DNA from 3 places in the Desulfovibrio faecalis genome. Region 2 is predicted to be linked to each of the others. Evidence: riboswitches for the same ligand, from Rfam matches in the RefSeq annotation. Region 2 holds a riboswitch; each other region holds the start of a gene.
What was found. A riboswitch is a leader RNA that binds a small molecule or an ion and turns the genes downstream of it on or off. The one in region 2 is predicted to bind cobalamin.
Positions count from the first base shown of each region.

Region 1: it holds a riboswitch for cobalamin, as region 2 does, so the genes downstream of both, ACUZ79_RS15565 (FecCD family ABC transporter permease) here and ACUZ79_RS02195 (sirohydrochlorin cobaltochelatase) in region 2, are expected to answer to the same signal.
Region 3: it holds a riboswitch for cobalamin, as region 2 does, so the genes downstream of both, ACUZ79_RS10670 (anaerobic ribonucleoside triphosphate reductase) here and ACUZ79_RS02195 (sirohydrochlorin cobaltochelatase) in region 2, are expected to answer to the same signal.

Region 1 covers NZ_JBRBQR010000001.1:3,546,906-3,552,292, forward strand. The annotation lists gene ACUZ79_RS15555 (5-formyltetrahydrofolate cyclo-ligase) at 1-343, shown strand, start outside; gene ACUZ79_RS15560 (polyphenol oxidase family protein) at 334-1,089, shown strand; cobalamin riboswitch at 1,116-1,294, shown strand; gene ACUZ79_RS15565 (FecCD family ABC transporter permease) at 1,514-2,614, shown strand; gene ACUZ79_RS15570 (ABC transporter ATP-binding protein) at 2,614-3,564, shown strand; gene ACUZ79_RS15575 (ABC transporter substrate-binding protein) at 3,512-4,396, shown strand; gene cobI (precorrin-2 C(20)-methyltransferase) at 4,445-5,161, shown strand.
Region 2 covers NZ_JBRBQR010000001.1:504,081-509,467, reverse strand. The annotation lists gene ACUZ79_RS02200 (30S ribosomal protein S1) at 1-756, opposite strand, end outside; cobalamin riboswitch at 964-1,187, shown strand; gene ACUZ79_RS02195 (sirohydrochlorin cobaltochelatase) at 1,220-2,158, shown strand; gene ACUZ79_RS02190 (hypothetical protein) at 2,335-2,910, opposite strand; gene ACUZ79_RS02185 (hypothetical protein) at 3,152-3,571, opposite strand; gene ACUZ79_RS02180 (phenylacetate--CoA ligase family protein) at 3,575-4,855, opposite strand; gene ACUZ79_RS02175 (asparaginase) at 4,956-5,387, opposite strand, start outside.
Region 3 covers NZ_JBRBQR010000001.1:2,431,074-2,436,460, reverse strand. The annotation lists gene ACUZ79_RS10680 (ABC transporter ATP-binding protein) at 1-561, shown strand, start outside; gene ACUZ79_RS10675 (M16 family metallopeptidase) at 828-3,443, shown strand; cobalamin riboswitch at 4,049-4,227, shown strand; gene ACUZ79_RS10670 (anaerobic ribonucleoside triphosphate reductase) at 4,349-5,387, shown strand, end outside.

The DNA of each region.
Region 1 (5,387 bases), 3.0 Mb from region 2:
TGTGGCGTGCAGCGGCCCGGATCAGTTGCGGCCCGGCCCCCTGGGGCTGCTTGAACCGCACGATTCCCTGCCCGGTTTCGGGCCGGAAGCTGCGGGCGGCAGTGGCGCAGGGGCACACCCCCTTGCCCCCGACCTTGCGCTCCTGCCCGGCGTGGCCTTTGATCTCGCTGGCGGGCGGCTTGGCTATGGGGGCGGCTATTACGACCGCTTTCTGGAAAAAGGATTCACCTGCCCCCGCGTGGGTCTGTGTTTTGAATTTCAGCTTGTGGAATCCCTGCCCCTGGCCCCCTGGGACCAGCGGGTCAACTATATATGTACTGAAGAGCGTATGCTGTGGCTGTAAGCTATATCCCCTTTGTTTTCCCCGGTGTTCCGCAGGTGCGTTGCGCCTTTCAGACCCGCGCCGGAGGCGTGAGCCTTGGCGAATTTGGCGGCGGCAACATTGCTTTTACCGTGCAGGATAACCCCGAACACGTCATTGCCAACCGCCGCAGCATGCTGGAAGGCCTGCGCCCGCAAGGCATGACCGCCTGGGCCGAACTGATGCAGGTGCACGGCGACGGTTTTGTTTTTGAGCCGGAGGCCGTGGCCTGCGAAACGCCCGTCACGGCGGAAGGCGACGGCATGGCCACAGCGCGTCCCGGCCTTGGCCTGCTCATTAAGACGGCAGACTGCCAGCCCATCCTCATTGCCCACAAAAGCGGCGCGTACATCGCCGCCATGCATGCGGGCTGGCGCGGCAACCGCTGCGATTTCCCCATCACGGGCGTGGCCCGCTTTTGCGAACGTTACGGCCTTGAACCGCGCGATCTGCTGGCCGTGCGGGGGCCCAGCCTCGGGCCGGGCAAGGCGGAATTTGTCAATTTTGACAAGGAGTGGGGCGCTCCCTACCTGCCCTGGTTTGACGCCAGCAGCAAAACCATGGATTTGTGGGGCCTCACGCGGCACCAGCTGGAGCGGGCGGGGCTTTTGCCGCGCAACATCTACGGGCTGGACATCTGCACCGCCAGCAACAACGATCAGTTTTTCTCCTATCGCTGCGCCAGACGCTCGGGCCGTCAGGCCAGCCTTGTGTGGATAGCAGCCTGAGCCATTGACAGGCCGCAAAGCCGCGCCTAGAGTGTTGGCGGCATTGGTAGCCGGGCAGACCGGCTTGAAAAGGGAATCCCGTGAAAAACGGGAGCGGACCCGCCGCCGTAAGGTTCTTAACCTTGCTCCATCTTGCGCCACTGGAAACGGGAAGGCCGGAGCAGGGGAACCAAGCCGGAAGACCTGCCATGCCCCAAGGTGCGCAGTCATGGAATGACGGCACCACGGTGTGGCATTGGCCGCCCCACGGCAACGGGTTTTTGCCGGCAGGACAGAGGAAATACGGGCCTCTTCCACCACGAGTGGAAGAGGCTTTTTTTATGCCCGCGCGACGCAGGCCGCCACTGGGCAAGGGTCTGACCCCTGAGGTCAGCCAACGCTTTGGCCCGCGTTTGCCCCCGCAGGCTACGGCCAGAGGGCTGGCATGACCAGAACGACCGAGTCTTCTCCTTCCTCCTATCCGCAATCCCGCAGGCTGTGGCCGGTTTTTACCGGTCTTGTGGTCGTGTGGCTTGTTTCGCTGCCGCTGGCCTGCTTGCCTGGGCCTGTGCCCTTGAGCGCGCAGAGCGTGTTTCGCGCTTTGGCGGCATTGGCAGGCTTTGCGCCCGCACCCGATGATCCGGCCCTGACCGGAGTTGTGGTGAGCATCCGGCTTGCCCGGGTGTGTCTGGCCGCCCTGTGCGGCGGCGCTCTGGCTATGGCCGGGGCGGCATTGCAGGGCGTGTTGCGCAATCCGCTGGCGGATCCTTTTACTTTGGGCATTTCCGCCGGAGCAGCCTGTGGGGCCAGTATGGCTATCGCCCTTGGCGGGCCGCTGGTGGTCATGCTGGGGAATATTCCGTGGCTGGGCAATGTGCCGGGGCTGGCTGGCTTCAGTCATGCCGGGCTGGTGGCCCCTGCGGCTCTGATCGGCGCGCTGGCGGCCCTTGGCTGCGCACTGTGGCTGGGGCGCGGCGACGGCGCGTTCAGCCGGGAGAGCGTTATTCTTGCGGGCATTGCCGTGGCCGCTTTTTTGGGGGCGCTGGTGGCCCTTGTGAAGGCCCTTAACGAGGAATCCGTAACCAGTATTGTGTTCTGGATCATGGGGTCCTTTCAGGGCCGGGGCTGGAGCAGTCTGCCCCTCTTGCTGGCAACTCTTGTGCCTGGATTGCTGGCAACGGCCTTTGGCTGGCGCGCCCTGGACGTGCTTGCCCTTGGCGATGAACAGGCCGCTCAGACTGGCCTTGATGTGGGCCGCGCCCGCCTGTGGCTGCTGGCCGGGGCAAGCTGCATGACCGCTGGCTGCGTGGCCGTGGCCGGGGTGATCGGATTTGTGGGGCTGGTTGTGCCCCATGTGTTGCGCCTGCTGCTGGGCTGGGGGCACGGCCCCTTGCTGACTGCGGCCTTTTTGGGCGGCGGGGTGCTCTTGGTCTGGGCGGATGTGCTGGCCCGCTGCGTGCTTTCCGGCGGTCAGGAACTGCCCGTGGGCGTGGTCACTGCCTTGCTTGGCGGGCCGTTTTTTGCCCTGCTGGTGCGGAGGCGCTGATGCTGCGGCCTGACCAAGATATTCGCCATGAGGGGCGCACGGCGCCGCCTGTGCTGCGTATTGCCGGGCTGCGCGCCGGATACGGCGGGCAGAGCGTGCTGCACAAGGCGGGCTTTACCCTGCACGCCGGGGAGTGCGCCGCCCTGCTTGGCCCCAATGGCAGCGGCAAAACAACGCTGCTGCGCGCCCTTTCTGGGGTGCTGACGCCGCAGGCTGGCGCCATTGAAATTCAGGGGCGTCCGCTGGCGGCGTTGAAGCCGCGCGAGCGCGCCCGCATGGTGGCGGTGGTGCCGCAGCGAGGGCAGTTGCCGCAGGGCCTTACCGCACGGCAGATGGTGCTGCTCGGGCGTTTTGCCCACCTTTCGTGGCTTGGGGCCTATGGGCGGGAAGATTATGCCGCAGCAGACCGGGCGCTTGAAGAAACCGGAGCCGCGCCGCTGGCGCAGCGCAGGCTCACAGAACTTTCGGGCGGCGAGCTGCAAAGGGTTTTGCTGGCCCGTGCCCTTGCGCAGGAGAGTCCGCTCCTGCTGCTGGACGAACTGGCCGCAGGGCTGGACTGGGCGCGAATGGTTGATCTGTTCGACCTGCTTGAACGCCGCCGCGCCGCTGGAGCCTGTGTGCTCATGGCAGTGCACGATTGCAATCTGGCGGCCCTGTATGCCACGCGCCTCATGGGGCTGCGGGACGGAAACCTGGTTTTTGACGGGCCGGTAGCAAAGGTTTTTACAGAGGAGAATCTTGGTGCGCTCTACAACATACCCATCTGCGTATTGCCCCACCCCCAGTGGGGACTGCCTCAGGCCTTGCTTGCCAGTGCAAAAGGTCCATGGAGCGGGAAAAAATCTGCTGCCCCGGCAGTCTCTTCTGCTGAGTCTGACCTATTGTCTGGCCCTATGCATGGCGCTCAGTCCGATTCTGCTTCCGGCAGAGGCGCAGGCGGCCAATTCTGAAAACAGTGAACGCAGTGATTCCGCCCCCATTGTCATCACGGACGACACGGGCGCAACCGTAACCTTTGCCCAACCCGTCAAAAGGGTGATCGCCCTGTACGGAGCGTTTAACGAGATTTTTCTGGCCCTTGGCGCTGGCGACCTGTTGGTGGCGCGCACCGCTGCCGACGGCAACCTGCCGGAGCTTGCGGCCCTGCCAGCCATTGGTACGCACATGCGCCCCAATGCCGAGCTTGTGCTGGCGCAGCAGCCGGATGTGGTTTTGCAGCTTGAAGGCCGCAGCGAAGCACAGACCCAGACCGAAAATCTGCGTTCCTTGGGGCTGAACGTACTGACATTTGAAGTAAATTCTTTTGAGCGGCTGTTTGAGGTTACGGAAATCCTGGGGCGGCTTGCCGGGCGCGAGGATAGGGCCCAAACCATCGTAAACGGCTGGAAGAGGCGTGTGCAGGCATTGCGCAGCCGCAATGCTGGCAAGCCCGTGGCGCGCGTCTTTTACGAGGTGCGTTATCCCAATCTGCTGGCTGCCGGACGCGGCGGCATCAGCAGCGAGATACTGGCCCTTGCCGGGGGCGAAAACGTGGTGAGCGACAGCAAAAAGCTGGTGCGCTACAGCGAGGAAGCCCTGATCGCGGCAGACCCGGATGCGTACATTATTCAGAAAGGCCCCATGAATCCTGAGCCAACGCCTCTAGCGGAGCGCGATCATTACAGGAATTTGCGCGCCCTGCGCGTTGGGCGCGTGCTCGTGGTGGACGAAGATCGTTTTGCCCGCCCCGGCCCCCGCGCCCTGGATGCGGCGGAAGAGCTGGACAGCTGGCTGCACCGCTGATCCCACTGATCCCATAAATATTTCAGAGCATTGTAAAGAGAGCAGTTAATGAACGGAATTCTCTATGGCGTAGGCGTCGGCCCCGGCGCGCCCGATCTTTTGACCCTGCGGGCAGTCAGGGTGCTGGGCGAGGTGGATGTTATCCTTGCGGCAGCCTCGCCCCGCAATGATTTTTCAGCGGCGCTGGACACGGCGCGCCCGCATCTGCGGGCCGATGTGCGCGTGTTGCGGCTGGAATTTCCCATGACGCGCGACCGCGCCGTCTTGCGCGAGGCGTGGCGCGTAGCAGCCCAGACAACCAGAGATGTGCTGGAAAGCGGGCAGAGCGCCGCCTTTCTGACCATTGGCGATCCGCTGGTGTACAGCACGTTTGGCTATCTCATGCGCACCCTTGGCGAATGCGCGCCGCATCTGGCGGTGGAGGTCATTCCCGGCATCACTTCCTTTCAGGCGGCAGCTGCCCGCACCCGCACCGTTTTGTGCGAAAACGGCGAGACCTTGCGCATCATACCGGGCATCAACAGTCGGGAGAGTCTGGAAGACTCATTGCAACAGAGTGATACGGCTGTGATTCTCAAGGCCTATCGAAATTTGCCCGCCATTGCGGAAGCCTTGGGCGCAACCAACAGGCTGGAGTCGTGCGTGCTGGCGAGCCATGTGGAGCAGCCAGCGGAGAAGGTCTGTCAGGGACTTGGCGGGGCTTGTGCAGCGGGTGAAACTCCGCCCTATATGTCGTTGATTCTGAGCCGTAAGCCGCAGGCGTAGCCCTGTGGCAGTGTAGGGGGGGAGAGGGTAAGAAAAGGCGGGAAGAATTGGTGCGTGGGTGAGCCTGTCAGGCTGATTTACGCAAACCCGACTTTTTTGGCCTGACTGCGTTAAAGTCCTGTTTTTGATGCTCACGTACTTGAGTACGCTGCGCTCAAAAACAGGACTTTTCCTTGTCAGTCCAGAAAAATGCGTATTTTGCAAATTCGCCCAACACCAACCATCG
Region 2 (5,387 bases):
CAGTTCCTGACCGATGGTGATCATTTCCTTGGGATGGCGAATGCGCTTCCAGCTCATGTCGGTGATGTGCAGCAGGCCGTCAAGGCCGCCGAGGTCAACAAACACACCGTATTCGGTGATGTTCTTGGCCTTACCGGTAACGATCTGGTTTTCTTCAAGGGTGCGCAGCAGATCCTGGCGTTTGGAATCGCGCTCCTCTTCAAGCAGCACGCGGCGAGAAACGATAACGTTGCTGCGGCGGCGGTTGATCTTGAGCACACGGAATTCGAATTCCTGGTTGACCAGGGCATCCATATCCGGCACGGGGCGCAGATCCACGTGTGAACCGGGCAAAAACGCTTCCACACCGCCGATGTCCACGGTGTAGCCACCCTTGATGCGGCGGACAATGTGGCCCTTGATGACCCGGTTGTTTTCCTGCACGTCTTCGAGCTGGTCGAACACCTGCATGCGCTTGGCTTTCTCGAAAGAAAGAGTGATGGTGCCGTCGTTTTCGTTCTTGCGAACAACGTAAACGTCAACACGATCACCCACTTTGACGGAAATGTTGCCGGCGGGGTCGCGGAATTCTGCCGCAGGAATCTGCCCTTCGGACTTGAAGTTCACGTCAACAAGCACATTGTCATCATCCACGCGGACGATTTCGCCCTTCGTGATAGAGCCTTCCTCAAGATCGCCGAAATCGGGATTGAGGTAGTTTTCAAGGGCGCTTTCGAAATTGATTTCGTTGTCGTGCCCGGTTTCCAAACCTGCCATATGTCCAGCCTCCAAACATAATTTCCCCATAACAGGGAGGTGCCTTATTATCAGGATTTCATCAAAAGAACAAGAAAAAATACGCGCCAAATCGGCTTTAGCCGCCGAAAAACCGGGATTCTGCGCCGCTTTGGACGGCCCAGGCGCGGCAGCCCGCGCGGGGCATACCCTGCAAGGGCCTGTCTGGCGGGGCTTGCAGGGTATGCCCACTTGACTTTTATTGCCGCATGAATTGTTTTGAAAAGGTCGGCGGGGAATTCCGTTAAAATCGGAAACAGTCGCGCTGCGGTAAGAGGGAACGAAGCTTCATCGTTCCGCCATTTGGCGGGGCGCTACAGCCAGTCGCGCGAGCGGCGAAGGCGAAGTCTAGGCAAGGGGCGCAAGGCCCCATGCCCTCAAGTCCGAATATCCTCCGGCATTTTATCCAACTTCAACCCGTCAACGCGCCATTGAGGAGGTTGCCATGCTGCGTACTACGCCGCATTCCATTCTGCATTTTTTCACCCGTACCCTTTTGCCCATTCTGTTGCTGTGCGCCGTCATGGGCGCGCCTGTGCTTGCCCCTGCCGCTGAATCCGGCGCAGAAAGCCCCAAGGCCGGCGTACTGCTGGTGGCCTTTGGCACCAGCGTTCCTGAGGCTCTGGCTTCCATGAAGGCCGTGGATGCGGAGTTCAAGGCCGCTTTTCCCGGTCAGCCTGTGGTGTGGGCCTATACCTCGCAGATTATCCGCAAAAAAATAGCCGCCGAGGGGCATCCCGTGGGCGGCATCAGCGATGGGCTCGCCCAGCTTGCCAAGGACGGCGTCAAGGTCGTGCGCGTACAGTCGCTGCACGTCATGGCGGGCGAGGAGTTCAGCGCGCTTGAGCGGGCGGTGCTTATCGACCTGCAAAAAAATCCGGGCCGCTTTGACTCCGTGTTTCTGGGCCGCCCCATGCTGGAATCAAAAAAAGATGCGCAGGAACTTATTCAGGCCATCAGGGAAGACGTTAAATCCCTGCGCGGCAAGGATGCCGCCTTGGTGCTCATGGGCCATGGCCAGAGCCATGGCCGTGCGGATCTGACGTTTGAAGGCACGCGCGCCGTGTTCCACGATGCGGACAAGCGCGTGTTTATGGCGACCGTTGAGGGCGCGCGCAGCGTGGACGACCTGCTGGTGGAACTCAAGGCCGCCAAGGTCAAGAAAGTGGTTATCGAGCCGCTCATGCTGGTGGCTGGCGACCATGCGCACAACGACATGGCCGGGGATGAAGACGATTCCTGGGCCTCGAAGCTCAAGGCCGCAGGTTTCAAGGTGGAGACCAATCTCAAGGGCTTGGGCCAGATTGCCGGCGCGCGCGCCATCCTGGTGCGCCATGCCCGTGAAGCTGCCGATGATCTGACCAAGGAACCCAGGAAGCAGTAGCGGGCGCTTGCCTGCGCCGCATTTTTGTTGCGGGAGCCGCATAAGCCGGGACAGCGCGTCTGGTTTGTGCGGCTTCTGTTTTTGGGTGCGGGGAATTGGGGAATGCGGGCGATGCCGCGTTTCGCAGAGGTTTTTCAGGTGTGTTGTCGGGTTCTGTGCGCTTGCGGGTGTTGCGACTAAGCCTGTCGGGTCACCAGCCAGGCCAGCATGCCGCCCTGCGCCGCAATGGCTGCCGCAAAGGCGAGCCAGCAGCCCCAGAGGGGCAAGGCCTTGGGCGCAATGCCCGCAGCCAGCGCCAGCATGCCCTGAAACGCCCGTTTGAGGGGCCACAAAAGCGCCAGCCCCGCCCACACCGAGGCGCTCAGGGTAAAAGCCTGCAATTCTTTGACTTCCCACAGCCCCACCAGCGAAGCGTACAGATCCACCTTGCCAGCATTATAGGCATTGCCGATGAGTTCCAGCCTGTCCAGAGCCGGGCCGTCAGCGCAGCTTGCGCCAAGAATGAAAAAAATGCCCACAAGGCCGAGAAACAGCAGCAAAAAAAGGCCAAGGGTACGCATTTGCCAGCGGGAATGCGCCACTCCCGCAAAATCGCCTACGCGGCGCGCAAAAAAATGTAGGGGAATAGCCAGAAGCGGCACAGGAATGATAAGCAAGCCCAAACCTGGCCGCACCAGTGCAAACGACCCCCCTGCAAGCATAAGATAGCCTGCAAGCGAGATGAAGGATGCGGGTGTGGCGGCAAGGGGCATACGCGCTCCAGTGTCGGCGGTTCTGGCGCGTAGAACAGGGGCGCGCTCGCGTAAAATCCTATGCCAAAAAGGGGCAAAGGTCTATCCGGCAAGGGGAATTGCGAGAATTTGCCGGGGTGGAGCGCACATGCGGCAATGCAGGAGTCCACGCCGCGCAAGGGACTAGATTTCAGGCTCAACATTCTGAGCTGGCACTGGGAGCCAACACACCGAGGCGGCGACTTTTGCCTGATGTTTTGGCCTAGCGTTCGGGCGTGGTGAGAAAGGCGGGCATGCTGGCCGCAGCCGCACGGCAGGATGCGTCATCAGGGGCAAAGCAGCACAGGATGGCGCACCAGGACCCGCCATCACGCTGTTGCGCCACGCAACGGTCTAGCTGTCTGTCGGGGCAACTGGCGGCTGGGGCAAGGTCGGGCAGGGCAGCGCGGCAGGCAGCTTCAAGCCGCAGACATTCGGCTTGCGCCTGATTCGGCCCTGTTGTCTGATTTTTTGCTGTGTTGGCGTGTCGGGCGCACCATGCGGGGCTGTCCACATCGGCGATTTCGCGCGCGGAGGCAGCGAGTGGCAACAGGCAAAAGGCCAGCAGGCATACGGCGACAAAGCTCATAATAAAGGCGCAGGGCAAAAACCCCGCGCCAGTGCAATCAATATTTTTCGGCACGGCCTAGCGCTTGTCCACCACGCGCTTGGATTTGCTGAAGGTACGCGGCAGGCTGGCGTAGTCCGCCACGCTCACGGAAACACGGGCCATGATGGCCTTGTGCAGACGGGTTTCAAGCTCATGGGCCAGGGCGGCATCGTTGCCTGCGGTCTGCCCCTGCCCGCGTTCCACGGTGAGGGCCAGATGATCAAGGGAGCGATCATCGCGGGTGAGTTCCACCTGATATTCACCGCCAAGCTCCGCAAACTGACCGATGACTTCCATGAGCTGACCGGGGTAGATGTTCACGCCACGGTAAATGATCATGTCGTCCGAGCGTCCGAGGATGCGGTCATGTCGCGGCATGGCAAGGCCGCAGGAGCATTGGCCCGGCAGCAGGCGCGAAAGGTCGTGGGTGCGGTAGCGCAGCAAGGGCACGGCCTCCTTGCACAGGCTGGTAACGACCATTTCGCCCACTTCGCCCTCGGCAACGGGCTGCATGGTGGCGGGGTCGAGCACTTCGATGATGAAGAGGTCGGCCCAGTAGTGCAGGCCTTCGTGGGCATCGCAGTCGATGGCGGTGCCGGGGCCGTACATTTCGGTCATGCCGCCGATATCGTAACAGCCCTCAAGGCCGAGCTTGCTTTCAATGGCGAGGCGCATTTTTTCGCTGCGGGTTTCTGAACCGCAGACCATGCGCTTGAGCTTGATCTTGCCGCGCAGGTCGGCCCGTTCCACTTCTTCCGCCAGCAGCAGGGCCATGGATGCCGTGGCTGTAAAGCCGGTGGCGCCCAGGTCCTGCAAAAGCTGCAGGTGCATTTCAAGGTTGCCCGGCCCCACAGGCACGGTGAGCATGCCAAGCCTTTCGCTGCCCGCCTGAAAGCCAGCGCCAGCCGTCCACAGGCCATAGCCCACGGCAAGCTGCATGCGGTCTTCGGGGGTAAAGCCCGCCAGCTCAAAGCAGCGGGCAATCTGGAGGCTGAACGTATCAATATCGCGCTGGGTGTAGGCCAGAATTTTGCGTTTGCCCGTGGTGCCGCTGGAGGCATGTATGCGCGCCACATCACGCGGCGGCACGCAGAGAAGCGGCAGGGGATAGCCCTCGCGCAGGTCTTCCACATCGCAGGTGGGCAGGCGGCGCAGGTCGTCAAGACTTGTGATGTCGTCCGGCTTCAGGCCGCAGGCTTCCAGCTTTGCCCTGTACTGGGGCGAATTCCAGGCCTGACGCACGGTGTAACGCAGACCTTCAAGCTGTTTCTGGCGGATATCCTCATCGGTGAGCTGGGGAATAAAGCGATACGACATGAAGCTCTCCTGATTCCATTGGGGTCATGGGCTTGAAAAAGAAATAAACCACACACTGCGGTTTTTTTGCGCCGCAGGCAAGCCCAAGGGGCCCTGTTCCCTACAGTTTGGCCCCAAGGGCGAACACTTCGCGCACCGAAAGCATGCGCTGCGCCGGTTCGGCCTCCTTTTGCTGCTCCAGCGCCAGCATGAGCAGCACGCGGGCCTTGGCGGGCGAAAGCATGCCGCCGGGCACAAAGCCCTCGTACTCATCAAGGGGCGTGACCGGGCCGGAACCGGTGCGGCTGCACCGGATAACAGGTATGCCCCCTGCAATGGCCTGCCGCAGCTCGTGGCGCACGGCATCGGGCATGGAACCGTTGCCCATGCCAGCCAGCACTATGCCCGCGCTGCGTTCCACGGAATAGCGCACAAGATCAACAGGCATGCCCGCGCAACCGTAGACCACATCCACACGTGGCAGATTTTTGCGGCCCGCAAGCTCGGCAAAGGTTCCTGCCAGAGCGGGATTTTCCTCCCCGCCGTAGTAAAA
Region 3 (5,387 bases), 1.9 Mb from region 2:
AGCGGCGACATCCTGCTGACCCGGCACGAGGGCGACGCTCCGGCTTCGCTCATGGGCCTCAAGCCCGAAGACATGGTGCGCAAGGGCATTTCTCTTTCGCCGGAAGGGCGGCGTATCCTGCCCCATCTGACGGTGGAGGAAAACCTGCACCTTGGCGCGTATTCGCGCAGCGACAAGGCAGAAATAGCCCATGATATCGAGTGGGTTTACAGCTTGTTTCCCCGGCTCAAGGAACGGCTCTGGCAGAAAGGCGGTACGCTCTCCGGCGGCGAGCAGCAGATGCTGGCCGTGGGCCGCGCGCTCATGAGCCGTCCTGATCTGCTCATGCTGGACGAACCTTCACTGGGGCTTGCTCCGCTGCTGGTGCGCGAGATTTTCGACATCGTCAAGCGCATCAACGAAGAGGGTAAAACCGTCCTGCTGGTGGAGCAGAACGCCTTTGCGGCGCTTTCTGTGGCGCACTATGCCTATATTCTTGAAGTTGGCAGGGTGGTACTTGAAGGCCCGGGGCGCGAACTGCTCGAAAACCCCAAGGTCAAGGACGCCTACCTCGGCGGCTAGACCTGCTCCTGATTTCAGACCGCGTTGATCTGGTCAGCGCTCAAACCGGCAGTCGTACGATTGCCGGTTTTTTGTTGCTGAAAGCTTCGGAAATTCAGCAGGGCGCAACATTATACCGTCGGGCCGCCGGGGGGGGAAAAGACTACGCCTTGCCACCCCGTGCTGGGGGTATTAGTATTCAGGTTGGTTAAAAACAGTCCGGGGAGCAGGGCGGTTACTGCCTTTGCCTCTGCCTTCTTGCGACTGCAAATCCATAAGGAGCAAACATGCAACGCATACTTCTGTTATTGCCCCTCCTGCTGGCCTTGCTGGCTGGCGCGGCCTCTGCCGCACCGGGCGAACAGCGAACCCTGACCAAACTGCCCAACGGGCTTTCCGTGTATATCATCAAGGACAGCCGCTTCCCTCTGGTGGCAACGCGTCTTTACGTGCGCACCGGTTCGGCCAATGAGGACGCCAAGCAGGCGGGCATCAGCCATCTGCTGGAGCACATGGTCTTCAAAGGTACAGAGCACCGGCCCAAGGGCCAGGTGGCGCGTGATGTGGAAGCCCTTGGCGGCTACCTCAACGCGGCCACCAGCTTTGACAAGACATGGTACATGACGGACATGCCCGCTGCCCACTGGCGCATGGGCATGGACGTGGTGAAAGAAATGGCCTTTCAGGCCGCTCTGGACCCCAAGGAACTAGAGTCGGAAAAAGAAGTGGTGATTTCCGAGCTTGAGCGCGATCAGGATTCGCCCATGAGCAGGCTGTTTGAAAGCCTGCAGGTGTCCACACTCCAAAACACCCCCTACGGTCGGCCCATCATCGGCTTTAAGGAAACCGTGCGCGCCATTACCGCCGACGACCTGCGCGCCTATGTGCAGCGCTGGTATCAGCCGCAGAATATGATGCTGCTGGTGGCGGGCGATATTGACCCGCAGACGGTGCTGCAACACGCGCAGGAACTTTTTGGCGGCATGGCCAACACCAACGATTTCGTTACGCCGCCGCAAGTTGATTTGCTCGCGGCTCCCGGCGGTCAGCGCGTTGAAGTGGTGCGCGGCCCCTGGAACAAGGTCTATCTGGGCATGGCCTTTCCTGCGCCAGCCCTGCGCGATCTACGCTCTGTGGATCTGGACGTGCTGAGCTACCTGCTTGGCGGCGACGGAACTTCGTTGCTGAGCCGCAAATATGAGTATGAAAAGCAGCTTGTGGACAGCATCAGCGTTGGCAATATGAGCCTTGAGCGCGCGGGCATGCTGTACATTACAGCCAATATGGCTCCGGAAAAGCTGGAGGCCTTTTGGCAGGGGCTGACCACAGACCTTGCCAATCTCAAGGCCGCAGACTTCAAACCCGAGGCCCTCAAGCGCGCCCGCTACAACCTTGAAGACAGCATGGATCGCTCGGCGGAAACGCTCAACGGTCTGGCCTCCTGGCTGGGCAGCGTCCAGTTTGAGCTGGGCGGCGATGTGGCGGAACAGAACCTGCGCTTCACCCAGCGCAATGTTTCGCAGCCGCAGGTACAGCAGGCCATTGACCTTTGGCTTGACCCCAGCAGGGCGCGGGTGCGTGTGCTCGCGCCTGAAAATGCCAAGCTATCCGATCTGGAAGCCGTGCTGCAAAAGAACTGGCCCGGCAGTGCCGCTGCCAAAACCGCGCAAAAGGCTTCGTCCACGGCGGGGCAGCAGGAAGTGGTCGACCTGGGGCAGGGGCGCACCGTCATTCTTATCCCTGATGCCACAGTGCCCTATGTGGCGGTTGATCTCATGCTGCCCGGCGGCAACGCCCTGCTGAAGCCCGACCAGCAAGGGCTGGCAGAACTGACGGCCAGTACCCTTGGCGATGGCAGCGGCAAACTGGACGCCCAGGCCATGGAACGCTATTTCGCCGACCGCGCGGCTTCTCTCTCCGCCAAGGCGGGCCTGCAAACCTTTACCGTGTCCCTGACCGGCCCGGCCCGATTCAATGCCGATTATTTCTCCATGCTGGGCGAGGTGCTGGGCAAGCCCCGCTTTGAAGCCAAGGAAATCAAGCGTGAAGCGGAAAACATGAAGGCAGCCATCCGCCAGCGGGCCGACAGGCCTACCTCCTTTCTGTTCTCACGCGTGAATCCCTTCATCTTCCCCGGCGGTCAGCCCTACGGCTACGATAGTCTGGGGACGGAAGCGAACCTTTCCAAGTTCACTCCCAAGGATGTACGCTCGTTCTGGGACAAGCAACTCGTACAGCCCTGGGTGCTGGCCGTTGCTGGCGATTTTGACCGAGAGGCCGTGCTGGCCTTTGCCCGCACATTGCCCACGCCAGGCAACAAGGATTTCTCCTTGCCCGCCCCCTCATGGGGTGATGCCCGCAACCTTGATCTGCATCTGCCGGGGCGCAATCAGGCCCACGTGCTCCAGATGTTCAAGGCTGTGCCTTACACCAGCCCGGACGCCCCGGCGCTCATGCTTTTGCAGTCTGTGCTTTCCGGCCAGAGCGGCCTGCTGTTCAGCCAGATGCGCGACGAGCAGGGCCTCGGGTACACGGTCACGGCCTTTTATCGCGCCATGCCTCAGGCTGGCATGATGGCTTTTTACATTGGCACCACGCCCGACAAGGTGGCGCAGGCGCGTGAAGGCTTTGCCAAGATTATTGCCGATATCAAGGCAAAACCCTTGCCTGCGGAATTGCTTGAGGCCGGGGCTAACCGTCTGCTTGGTGAATACTACCGCGACAAGCAAAGCCTTGATTCCCGCGCGGGCGTGGCAGCCACAGACGCCGTGCTGGGCCTGCCCCGGGATTTCAGCAAGTCGCTCATCGACAAGGCGGCCAAGCTGACCCCTGCGGATATTCAGGCTGTGGCGCAGAAGTATCTGGACGACAAAAACCTCTACAACATGATCCTGCTGCCGTAGGCGGTGTTTCGGTTTTATTGATGGGCCGCATCGGATACACGATTGCGCTTCCCTGCATAATGGCGGTGGGAGCGGAGTTGGGCCGATGCGGCCCCTTGTGTTTATTGGCTGTTACGGAATGCTCAATCCCTGTTTGCGTGTACAAAAAAAGTTTTTATAAACGATATGTTCGGCAAGGGGCGGGCAAATAAAAATGTCAAGCCCGAGGTAAGTCCTCTTACGTGGGCGAGGCCGTCTTGAAAACCCGGCGTGGGTAGAGTAAGTTCTTGCCTGCGTTACGGGAACTGCTTTCCGAGGAAAGCTCGCCAGGTATCGGCTGCGGTCGCAGTGCCGGGGCCTGGGCGGCAGCGTCATGTGGGCATGATGCCTGAATTCATGGCGAAATGTTTCAGCAGCGCCAATCAAAGCCACACATGTTGCGGGTCAGGTTGCCTGATCCGGCTCTAGCCAGGGCGAACATTTTTGTTCACGCCCTCACTGTTTTGCGGCCTAGATGTAGTGAAAAATTGGGCAGGCAAGAAAATTCAATAGTGAATTCGTAGTGTTACTACGGCACTAGGAGAGCTTTTTTGCGTGCATTTATTGACAGGGTGCAATTCTTTTGAGATTTTCTAGACATTGAAAGCGCCATGGAGCTTAATAGGGAATTCCCGTGAAAATCGGGAGCGGACCCGCCGCCGTGAGCCTGTTTAACACCGCTTTTCCACGGGTGCCACTGGATAAAACCGGGAAGGCCGAAAAGCGGCAGGCAAGCCGGAAGACCTGCTTTCAACCGTTCTAAGAAAGTGGAGCATCTGCAACGGGCTTTTGCAGATGAACCGTCAGAAAAGGCCATTGATGGCCTCTCCGCCCGTTTTATTCGGGCGGCCTTTTTGTTCATAGCCCACACGTTTGGAGCGAAGTTCATGCTCGCCAGCATTATTAAGCGCGACGGCACGGAAGTGCCTTTTGATTCGGTCAAGATTCTCAATGCCATCACCAAGGCCAATCAGGCCGTTGGCGGTGAAGACATGTCCCCCACTGACCTGCTGTTTGTCACCGAAAAGGTGTGCAAAAAGCTGGAGTCGCGCAGCCTCAAGCATGTGGAAGAAATTCAGGATGTTGTTGAAGAAACCCTGATTCAGTACGACTACGCCAAGAGCGCCAAGGCTTACATCCTGTACCGGGCCGAGCATACGAAAATCCGTAATGCGGAATCGTATCTCATGGATATCTATAAAAAACTTACGTATTCCCCGGCCCTTCAGGAAGACATCAAGCGCGAGAATGCCAATATCGATGGCGATACGGCCATGGGCACCATGCTCAAGTATGGTTCCGAAGGCTCAAAATTCTTCATCGACAACTACATTCTGCCCAAGGATGCCTCTGCCGCGCACCTTAACGGCGATATCCACATTCACGACAAAGATTTTTACATGCTCACGGAAACGTGCTGCCAGATTGATCTTATCCCCTTGTTTAAAAATGGTTTTTCCACGGGGCACGGGCATTTGCGCGAGCCCAATTCCATTGAGAGCTATTCGGCCCTTGCCTGCATTGCCATTCAGGCCAACCAGAATGAAATGCACGGCGGCCAGAGTGTGCCGCATTTTGACTTTGCCATGGCCGAAGGCGTTATCAAAACCTACCGCAAGGAATATGAGCGCGCCTTTGCCGCCTTTTTGCGCATTGCCCAGAATCTGGAAGAGCAGGCAGCCATTGACGCAGCCAGAGAAACCATCGCCCTGTTGCCAGAAGGCCCGCGCCTTGGCACCTGCGATGCCTTTGGAGAGGCCCTTGTGGCGGCTGTCCCCGAGGCCCGGCGCGAGCTTGTGACGCGCGCGCATGCCTACGCTGCCGGCGAAGCCCTCAAATACACCGAGCGCCGCACTTACCAGGCCATGGAAGCCCTGATCCATAACCTGAACACCATGAATTCGCGTGCAGGCGCACAGGTGCCTT